3 regions of the Arthrobacter sp. NicSoilC5 genome follow, and region 1 is predicted to be linked to each of the others. Evidence: riboswitches for the same ligand, from Rfam matches in the RefSeq annotation. Region 1 holds a riboswitch; each other region holds the start of a gene.
What was found. Region 1 has a riboswitch for thiamine pyrophosphate ahead of thiC (phosphomethylpyrimidine synthase ThiC). Riboswitches for the same ligand answer to the same signal wherever they lie in the genome.
Positions count from the first base shown of each region.

Region 1 (3,267 bases):
GCCCAGGCGGCCAAGGTAGAGCCCGCCGTCCTGCTCTGCCACCACCTCAAGGCCCAGCGCACGCTGGTAGTAGTCGGTCATGACCTTCATGTCGCCCACCTTGAGCATCACGGTGCCCATGGCGAGGTCGGCAGGAAGAAGATCCTGGCTGCTGGCTGATGCGGTCATTGAAGGCTCCTTGCATTGGCGGCCGTCCCATTGGCGGCCTGTCACCTATTAAAATTACTTGAAGCTTCAATTTATTCCAAGTCCCCGGGAACCGTTTGTCAGCGAATGATCCGCCCGCCCAGCACCACGTGCTCCAGCGCCGTAATGGTCTCCGGTACAGCCCGCGGATCTTCCCGGCATACGACGACGTCGGCGCGGGCCCCCTCTTCCACTCCATCCGCTCCCAGCCAACTGCGTGCTGCCCAGCAGGCGGAGTCGAGGGCCGCGTCCATGGGGAGGCCGGCGCCGTGCAGGGCGAGGATTTCGTCGGTGATCCTGCCGTGCCGGATCACGCTGCCGGCATCGGTGCCGGCAAAGATGCGCACACCCGCTGCGTGGGCTTCCGCCACCCGCTCGAGCCTGCGTTCCCATAAGGCGCGCATGTGGGCTGCATAGCGCGGGAATTTCGCGTCCGCCTGGGCGGCAATGTCGGGGAAGGTGGCGATATTGATGAGCGTGGGCACGATCGGTACGCCCTGCTCCACGAACCGGGGCAGGTGGCGGGACAGGAGCCCGGTGGCGTGCTCGACGCAGTCGATGCCGGCGTCCAGCACCTGGTCCAGGGTGTCTTCGGCGAAGCAGTGCGCCGTCACCCTGGCGCCTTCGTCGTGCGCCGCCTGGACGGCATCGCGGACGACGGCGGCGGGAAACGATGGCGCCAGGTCACCGGCGCTGCGGTCAATCCAGTCACCCACCAGCTTGACCCAGCCGTCGCCGTCGCGCGCCTGCTTGCGGACGGCCTCCACGAGGCCGTCCGGTTCAACTTCCTCAGCGAAGCCGCGCAGGTAACGGCGCGTCCGGGCGATATGGCGCCCGGCACGGATCAACACCGGGAAGTCCCTGCCACCCTGCATCCAGCGGGTATCCGCCGGCGAGCCGGCATCCCGGACCAGGAGGGTTCCGGCGTTGAGGTCCGCCTGCGCCTGGTCCCTGGCGGCTGCGGGCTCCACGGGGCCCGCGGGGCCCAGGCCGATGTGGCAGTGGGCGTCCACGAAGCCCGGCAGGACCCAGCCGTCGAGTACCCGGCCGGGAGGAGTGTCCGGCTTGTTGAACGTGAGCCTTCCGTCCACCGACCAAAGTCCATGCCGCACCCGGTCCGGCGCGGTCAGGACGGGTCCACGGAAGTGGATGATGTCTGCCATGGGGCTCCTTTCGATGCCCGGTCAGGCTAGCACCGCAATTATGACAAGCCTGGTTCAGGGGCCTGTGGTAGCTTCGTTCCTGACCACACGGGTGCCCTTGCAGGGGCTGAGATCGGGCTGACGCAGCCTGCGACCGTTGAACCTGTCCGGGTAATGCCGGCGAAGGAAGTGAGTATTCCCTTGAGTACGCAAAACACGCAGTTGAACCCTGCCCTGCTGCCGTCCGCCGGGGAGCCCGGCGACACATCCGTTCCGCAGGTAACCCAGTCCCTGAAGTCCCATTCCCTCGCCTACCTTGCGGATGAGGCGTCCGGGATCCGGGTACCGGTGACGGAAATTTCCCTTGAACCATCACCCAACGGCCAGCCGAACGCACCCTTCCGGACCTACCGGACTGCCGGACCCGGCAGCGACCCCGTCCGCGGGCTGCAGCCCTTCCGCGCAGAGTGGATCGCCGCGCGCGGGGACACCGAACCCTACGGCGGCCGGGAGCGCAACCTGCTCGACGACGGCCGCTCGGCCGTGCGCCGCGGTGCTGCCTCCGCGGAGTGGAAGGGCGCACAGCCGGTGCCACGCCGCGCCGTCGACGGCCGGACGGTGACGCAGATACACTATGCCCGGCAGGGAATCGTGACGCAGGAAATGCGCTTCGTGGCGCTGCGCGAAAACTGCGACGTTGAGCTGGTCCGCAGCGAGGTTGCTGCCGGCAGGGCCATCATCCCGAACAACATCAACCATCCGGAATCCGAGCCGATGATCATTGGCAAGGCTTTCCTGGTGAAGATCAACGCGAACATTGGCAACTCCGCGGTGACGAGTTCCATCGCGGAGGAGGTGGACAAGCTGCAGTGGGCCACCCAGTGGGGTGCCGACACCGTCATGGACCTCTCCACCGGCGACGACATCCACACCACGCGGGAGTGGATCATCCGCAACTCCCCCGTGCCGATCGGGACGGTGCCGATCTACCAGGCGCTGGAAAAGGTCAACGGCGAGGCCAACGCCCTCACGTGGGAGATCTTCCGCGACACCGTGATCGAACAGTGCGAGCAGGGTGTGGACTACATGACCATCCACGCCGGCGTGCTGCTCCGCTATGTCCCGCTGACGGCCAACCGGGTGACCGGCATCGTCTCGCGCGGCGGCTCCATCATGGCCGGCTGGTGCCTGGCCCACCACCAGGAGAACTTCCTGTACACGCACTTCGACGAGCTGTGTGAAATCTTCGCCAAATACGACGTCGCCTTCTCCCTGGGTGACGGCCTCCGCCCTGGTTCCACGGCGGACGCCAACGACGCCGCGCAGTTCGCGGAGCTGGACACGCTCGCCGAGCTGACGCAGCGGGCCTGGGGGTACGACGTCCAGGTGATGGTGGAGGGGCCCGGCCACGTTCCCTTCCACCTGGTCCGTGAGAATGTGGAACGGCAGCAGGAGCTGTGCAAGGGTGCGCCCTTCTATACCCTGGGCCCGCTGGTCACCGACATCGCTCCCGGCTACGACCACATCACGTCGGCAATCGGCGCCACCGAGATTGCCAGGTACGGGACCGCCATGCTCTGCTACGTCACGCCAAAGGAACACCTGGGCCTGCCCAACAAGGACGACGTCAAGACGGGTGTCATCACCTACAAGATCGCGGCGCACGCGGCGGATCTGGCCAAGGGCCACCCGGGGGCGCACGAACGGGACGACGCCCTGTCCAAGGCACGGTTCGAATTCCGCTGGCGCGACCAGTTCGCCCTGTCCCTGGATCCTGTGACCGCGGAGGCGTTCCACGACGAGACGCTTCCCGCTGAACCGGCCAAGACGGCGCACTTCTGTTCCATGTGCGGCCCCAAGTTCTGCTCCATGCGGATCAGCCAGGACATCCGTGACGAATACGGGTCGGCAGACTCGCAGGCGGCACTGGCGGACATGG
Region 1 is NZ_AP024660.1:1,163,541-1,166,807, forward strand. It holds gene LDO22_RS05505 (VOC family protein) at 1-168, opposite strand, end outside; gene LDO22_RS05510 (amidohydrolase family protein) at 267-1,349, opposite strand; TPP riboswitch at 1,427-1,534, shown strand; gene thiC (phosphomethylpyrimidine synthase ThiC) at 1,551-3,267, shown strand, end outside.

Region 2 (3,267 bases), 1.5 Mb from region 1:
GGATCAGGAACTCTTTGAGCTGCTCCAGGCTTGCCTTCCGTGCGACAAAGCGGGAAACGCTGGGACCGGTGTCCATAGAGGCGAGGCCAAAAAGGACGTCGGCAACGGCATCGCTGGTCATGGCAATCCCGGCGGCCAGGTCGGCATCACCGGCGGCCTGGCGTGCGGCGGCACGAAGGGCGGCTTCGAAGGGTTCCTCGATCAGGCGCCGGACCCTGATCAGGGCAGGTTCCCACTCCCAGGCGTCGCTGACCCCGTCCAGGCCCGAATAATGCAGTTCGTAGAGGCAAAAGAGGGACAGCTGGATGTCTTCGCCGGCGATGATGTCACCGGTTCGGGCCACCTGCCCCGCGACCAGCCAATGCAGCCCGTCCAGCTCGGGCGTGGCTGCATCAGGGGCCTTGGACAGGGCCGCAAAGAGGGCGCTGCTGATGGGGCCTCTGGTGTCCGGGATTCTCATGGTGCTCCTTGGTTGCCGCGCCGGTTCCGGGAAGGGACGCCGAAGGTGCTCCCATTCCCTGTGGTGGTCGTACCCCGGGGACAACATAGTAAGCATGATTACTAATGAAAGCTAAGCGGCCTGGTGCCGCCTGGCATGTACGGGTGCTTGTCCCGCTGCGCCTGGTCAGCCAGGGCTGGTTGGCCGGCGCTACTCGTCCAGCGCCGACCCCAGGATGTCGCGCAGTGCCTCAACCACCAGTTCGTGGTCCTGCAGCTGCGGCAGTCCGGACACCGCCACGGAAGCCACCACCCCAACGCCCGTGACGTGGATCGGAAACGCGCCCCCGTGTGCCGCATAGCGGGACTGGTCGAACCAGGCGTTGTCCTCGATCCGGCCGCCGCCCAGCCGGCCACGCAGTCCCACCAGGAGGGAGGGTGCCTCGTACCGGAGGGCAGTGCGCTGCTTGGCCCGGATCCAGTGGCCGTTGTCAGGCGTGGCGCCAGGAAGTGCGACATGGAACAGCACCTGCTCACCCTTGGCGATGTCGATGGCGATGGGCAACGACCGCTCCTTGCCCAGTTCAACGAGGAGCAGGCCAAGGTTCAACGCATCGTCCAGCGAGAAGCCGGGGAACTGGAGCTCCCGGACCTCCGCCTCGATGCGGGCAATCTGCGCCTCCAGTGAGCCCTCCGGCTGGGCGTCGCTGGAATCAGGATCGAACCCGGTCACATCCGGTGGATTGGCGGTCATGGCCCTCAATCTACTCCTGCCAGGTGTAAACTTGACCACGCCCAACTGGGCGAAATTAACAGCGTTACCCAACCACAAAGCAACACTAAAAACGACAGGGGAGCGCCGCCGTCGGGCATCCTGGCACAGGCCGGGCACCGCAGGTGGGCGCTGAGAGTGCGGACAGCCGCAGACCCTCGAACCTGATCCGGTTAGTACCGGCGCAAGGGAGTCGAGTTCTCAAAGTGTCGCGGATGCACGGCCACAGGCCCGCAGCCGGGTCCACTTTCCCCTCCTGTTTCCCAGGAGGATCACATGAGTACTGCAGCAATCAAGAAGACCACCAGTAAGTCCTGGCGCGTCGTGGACATCGTCGTCGCCGCCCTGGTGGCCATCGCGGGCGGTGTCATCTTCTGGGCATGGGACCAGGGGGCCGCCGCACTGTCCGCCCCCATGAACGCCGCCTACCCGCCCCTGACCGGACTGCTCGCCGGCGGCTGGATGATTCCCGGGGTGCTGGGCATGCTCATCATCCGCAAGCCCGGAGCCGCCCTGTTCTGCGAGACCGTAGCCGCCACCGGCGAACTGCTGATGGGTTCCCAGTACGGCGCCTCGGTCCTGTTTTCGGGTTTCATCCAGGGCCTGGGCGCGGAAATCATTTTCGCGATCTTCGTCTACCGCAAGTTCAACCTGCCTGTATCGCTGCTGGCCGGCGCCGCGGCAGGGTTCTTCTGCGGCCTGAATGACTCGTTTGCCCCGTGGGGCTGGAACATTGCCTACTCCGGCGCGGACAAGCTCGCCTACATCGTGCTGACCACCCTTTCCGGGGCCATCCTGGCGGGCGCTTTGTCCTGGCTTGCCACCCGCGGCCTGGCCCGCACCGGCGTGCTGAGCTCCTTCGCGTCCCGTAAGGCTGCCACGGAGCCTGTCTTCTCCTGATGGCACCCTCCCAGGACGCCTCCGGCACGATCCAGCCTGCCGCCATCGCCGCCCGCGGCTGGGGATGGCGGCACGCCGGACGGGCCAAGCCCGCCGTCCACGGCCTTGACCTGGACATCGCCCCCGGGGAGCGGGTGCTCCTGCTGGGGCCCTCCGGCGCCGGAAAGTCCACGCTGCTGCACGCCCTTGCCGGCGTCCTGGGAGACATAAACGACGACGGCGAGGCAGGCGACGCCGACGAGTCCGGTTCGCTGCTGGTTGACGGAGCCCCGCCCCGGGCACGGCGCGGCCGCGCCGGTCTCATGCAGCAGGACCCGGAGACCCAGGTGGTCCTGTCGCGGGTGGGGGACGACGTCGCCTTCGGCGCCGAAAACCTTGCGGTGCCCCGCGACGCCATCTGGCCGCGCGTTCACGAGGCACTTGCCGACGTCGGGCTCGCCCACCTCCCGCTGGACCACCCGACGTCGGCCCTCTCCGGCGGCCAAAAGCAGCGCCTGGCGCTGGCGGGCATCCTGGCGATGCGTCCCGGACTGATCCTGCTGGACGAGCCCACCGCCAACCTGGACCCGGACGGCGTGCTGGAGGTCCGCGACGCCGTGGCCCGCTCCCTGGACAAAACCGGGGCGACGCTGGTGGTGGTGGAGCACCGGGTGTCCGTCTGGAAGGACCTCGTGGACCGGATCGTGGTCCTGCAGCCCGGCTCCGCCGCGGATCCTGCAGTGCTCCTGGACGGGCCGCCGGACCGCGTCCTTACGGAGGCGCGGAGCATGCTGGCCGCAGCGGGCGTCTGGGTGCCCGGGTATGTGCCGGCCACACGCGCCCGCGCCGCCGTCCCGGCTCCCGGTGCAGGCAGCCTCCTGCTGGCCGCGGAGCAGCTGGGCGTCTCCCGCGAACGCCCCCGCCGCAAAGGCTTCCGGAAGATCCCGCCGGTCCCGGTCCAGGAAGGCGTGTCCGCGCAGATCCGTGCCGGGCAGGCCCTTGCCATCACCGGCGCCAACGGTGCCGGCAAGTCCACGTTCGCGCTGACCCTCGCAGGGCTGCTTGAGCCGGTGTCCGGAAAAGTGTCCGCGACGCTGGACCTCAGCCGCGGTGCCGGCATCGACCCGTACAAGTGGAAGGCCGAGCAGCTGATTTCGCGGGTGGGCACGGTGTTCCAG
Region 2 is NZ_AP024660.1:2,617,017-2,620,283, reverse strand. It holds gene LDO22_RS12325 (iron-containing redox enzyme family protein) at 1-460, opposite strand, end outside; gene LDO22_RS12320 (heme-degrading domain-containing protein) at 650-1,192, opposite strand; TPP riboswitch at 1,279-1,419, shown strand; gene LDO22_RS12315 (ECF transporter S component) at 1,487-2,110, shown strand; gene LDO22_RS12310 (ATP-binding cassette domain-containing protein) at 2,110-3,267, shown strand, end outside.
Region 2: linked by a shared signal. The riboswitch ahead of LDO22_RS12315 (ECF transporter S component) and the one ahead of thiC (phosphomethylpyrimidine synthase ThiC) in region 1 are both predicted to bind thiamine pyrophosphate.

Region 3 (3,267 bases), 340 kb from region 1:
GCGCCGCGTCTCGGCGTCCAGCGGGCCGCCCGGAGCAACAAACGCCGGAACGTCGGCGATGGCGTACATGACCCGGTAGCCGTTTCCGTCCGGTTCGATGAACACTGCCTGGTCCAGGTCCGTGGACGACGCCGGATCGATGGTCACGAATCCGACGGCGGTCAGGTCGTAGGACGGCAGTTTCAGCGCGGCGACGGCGGCGCGGGCGTCTTCCACTGCTTCGGCGGGGTACGGTCCCGGCAGTTCAAGTTCCGTCCGCAGCAGGCCCAGCGCCTCTTCCAGGGCGTTCTTGTGGTCATGGACGTTGGGGGCCAACCGATGATGTGACACAAAAATCAGCGTATCCCCAAGTCCCGGAATTAAGCAGGCTCAGGAGCCGGTGCCGTCCAGCGCGTCGAGAAGGGAGGCGGCGGCGGCTGCGGGGTCGGGTGCTTCGGTGATGGCGCGGACCACCACGATCCTGCCGGCACCGGCCTCCACCACGTCACGGACGTTTCCGTGGTCGATGCCGCCGATGGCAAACCATGGCACGGGATCTCCGGCCTGCCGGGAGGCTTCGGCGGCATATGCCACCAGTTCAGGGCCGACGGCGGCCCTGCCGGGTTTGGTGGGCGTGGCCCAGACCGGACCCACACAGAAGTAGTCCAGCCCGGACGGCCCCACCGTTGCGGCCAAAGCGGCGTCCACCTGGTCAGTGGTGTGGCTGGAGAGCCCAATGGCCGCGTTGCCGTTGACCAGCGTCCGCGCTGCCGGCAGCGGAAGGTCCTTCTGGCCGATGTGGAACACCGGCGCCCCGGACAGCACGGCGATGTCCGCACGGTCGTTGACGGCCCACAGCCGGCCATGGCGTACCGCTGTTTCCTTCAGGACCGCCAGGAGGTCCAGTTCCTCTGCGGCTTCGATGGTCTTGTCGCGCAGCTGGATGATGTCCACGCCGCCGGCAAACGCGGCGTCAACGAAGTCCGCGAAATCGCCGCGCGCAGTCCGTGCGTCGGTGCAGAGGTACAGGCGCGCTGCCTTGAGGGCGTCAATGTGGCCGGCGTTGGCAACTTCGGCGGGGAGGGCAGCGGAGGCTGGGGCGTGGGGGCCGGCGGGCAGGGATGAGGCGGACACATTCATGCCTGCAAGCCTAGTTCCTCTAAACTGGGCTGGTACTGCGGGAGCCCGCGGCAGCTGTCATAAAGCGCCGGGCTGAGAGGGCGTCAGAGCCGACCGCTTGACCTGATCCGGTTAATGCCGGCGTAGGGAAGGAACCACATGCGCAACCCCGTTGACAGTCTCCCCGGGCCCGAAGGCGCCAGCGCAAACTCCACTGTCCGGGCCGACGTCGCCGTCATCGGCGGGGGAGTGGTGGGCCACGGCATCGCCTGGGAGGCGCAGCGTTCCGGACGCTCCGTTGCCCTGATCGACGACGCACCCGGAAACGGTGCCAGCTGGGCCGCCGCGGGCATGCTGGCCCCGGTCAGCGAACTGCACTACCAGGAGGAGGACCTCCTGGAACTGATGCTTGAGGCGTCGTCCCGCTGGCCAGGGTTCGCCGCGGGGATCGCCGGCGCGACGGGGGCGGATTGCGGATACCTGACGACGCCGACACTCGCCGTGGGTGCCGACGCCGCGGACCGCCGCGCGCTGATGGACCTCCGCGCGGTACAACAGGCCAACGGACTGGGGGTGGAGCCCCTGGCCGTGCGCGAAGCCCGCAAACGCGAGCCGCTCCTCAGCCCCGCCATCGCCTGTGCCCTGGACACACCCGCGGACCACCAAGTGGACCCCCGGCGCCTGGTGGCGGCCCTGCGGCTGGCCCTCGCGGGCGTTGCACTGACGTCCCCGGAGCTGGCCGCCGCGGGCGCGGTGGACGGGTATGCCGTGCCGGACCGGGCCACCGGCCTGCTGTGGGAGGGCGGAACGGTTGCCGGTGCCAGCCTCGCCGGCGGCGGCACCGTCCTGGCAACGGAAACCATCGTGGCCAACGGCCTGCAGGCAGGGGACCTTGGCGGCCTGCCCGACGGCCTCGACCTGCCACTGCGCCCAGTCCACGGGGACATACTCCGTCTCGCCGTTCCGCAGCACCTCCAGCCCCTGGTGACCTCCACGGTTCGTGGGCTGGTGCACGGAGTCCCCGTCTACATCGTCCCCCGGCAGGACGGGACCGTGGTGATCGGGGCAACCCAGCGCGAGGACGCGCTCTCCGATGCCGTGAGCGCCGGAGGCGTCTACCAGCTGCTGCGGGACGCTCAGGCGCTGGTGCCCGCCGTCGCTGAACTGGAACTGCTCGAGTGCACCGCCCGGGCCCGCCCCGGTACCCCCGACAACGCGCCCCTGCTGGGCCGCGTGCCGGTGGATCCGGGGTCCGGAAACCCTGCCGCCGGGCATGTCCCGGGACTCATCATCGCCACCGGGTTCTTCCGGCACGGCGTCCTGCTCACCCCCGCCGCAGCCGCCATCTGCACGGCACTGCTGGACGGGACATCAGATTCCCGCTGGTCGCCCTTCAGCCCGGAGCGGTTCTCCCGGCCGGCGGCAGCCGCCACCACACCCCACATCAAGGAGACAGCGTGAACATCACCCTGAACGGAAACACGCACGAGGTGGCCGACGGCGCCTCCATCACCACGCTCGTCAGCCAAGTCACCGGACGCCCGCTGGCACCCAACGGACAGGCGACGGACGGCGGGAAACTGGGCGTCGCCGTCGCACATAATGCCCAGGTGGTGCCGCGGAGCCAATGGTTCGCCACCGCGCTCGCCGAGGGCGACGATATTGAACTTGTCACTGCAGTACAGGGAGGCTGACGCCATGACCGAAACCAGCACCATCAACCCCGCCGGAAACGCGGGCGCCGCCGACGCCCTGGTGATTGACGGCGTCGCCCTCGGATCCCGGCTCATCATGGGCACGGGCGGGGCACCCAGCCTGGACGGCCTGGGCGCAGCGCTGCTGGCCTCCGGCACCGCCCTGACCACGGTGGCCATGCGCCGGTACTCCACTGCTGAAACCGGTTCGCTGTTCCAGCTGCTGGTGGACCATGGGATCCGCGTGCTGCCCAACACGGCCGGCTGCTTCACGGCCAGGGATGCGGTCCTGACCGCCGAACTGGCGCGGGAGGCCCTGGAGACCGACTGGGTGAAACTGGAGGTCATCGCCGACGAGCAGACCCTCCTGCCGGACGCCGTGGAACTCGTGGACGCCACGGAGCAGCTGGTCAACCGCGGGTTCAAGGTCTTCGCCTACACGAATGACGACCCCGTGCTTGCGTTGCGGCTGGAG
Region 3 is NZ_AP024660.1:1,503,880-1,507,146, reverse strand. It holds gene LDO22_RS06995 (RNB domain-containing ribonuclease) at 1-330, opposite strand, end outside; gene thiE (thiamine phosphate synthase) at 370-1,119, opposite strand; TPP riboswitch at 1,147-1,265, shown strand; gene LDO22_RS06985 (FAD-dependent oxidoreductase) at 1,258-2,559, shown strand; gene thiS (sulfur carrier protein ThiS) at 2,556-2,792, shown strand; gene LDO22_RS06975 (thiazole synthase) at 2,797-3,267, shown strand, end outside.
Region 3: linked by a shared signal. The riboswitch ahead of LDO22_RS06985 (FAD-dependent oxidoreductase) and the one ahead of thiC (phosphomethylpyrimidine synthase ThiC) in region 1 are both predicted to bind thiamine pyrophosphate.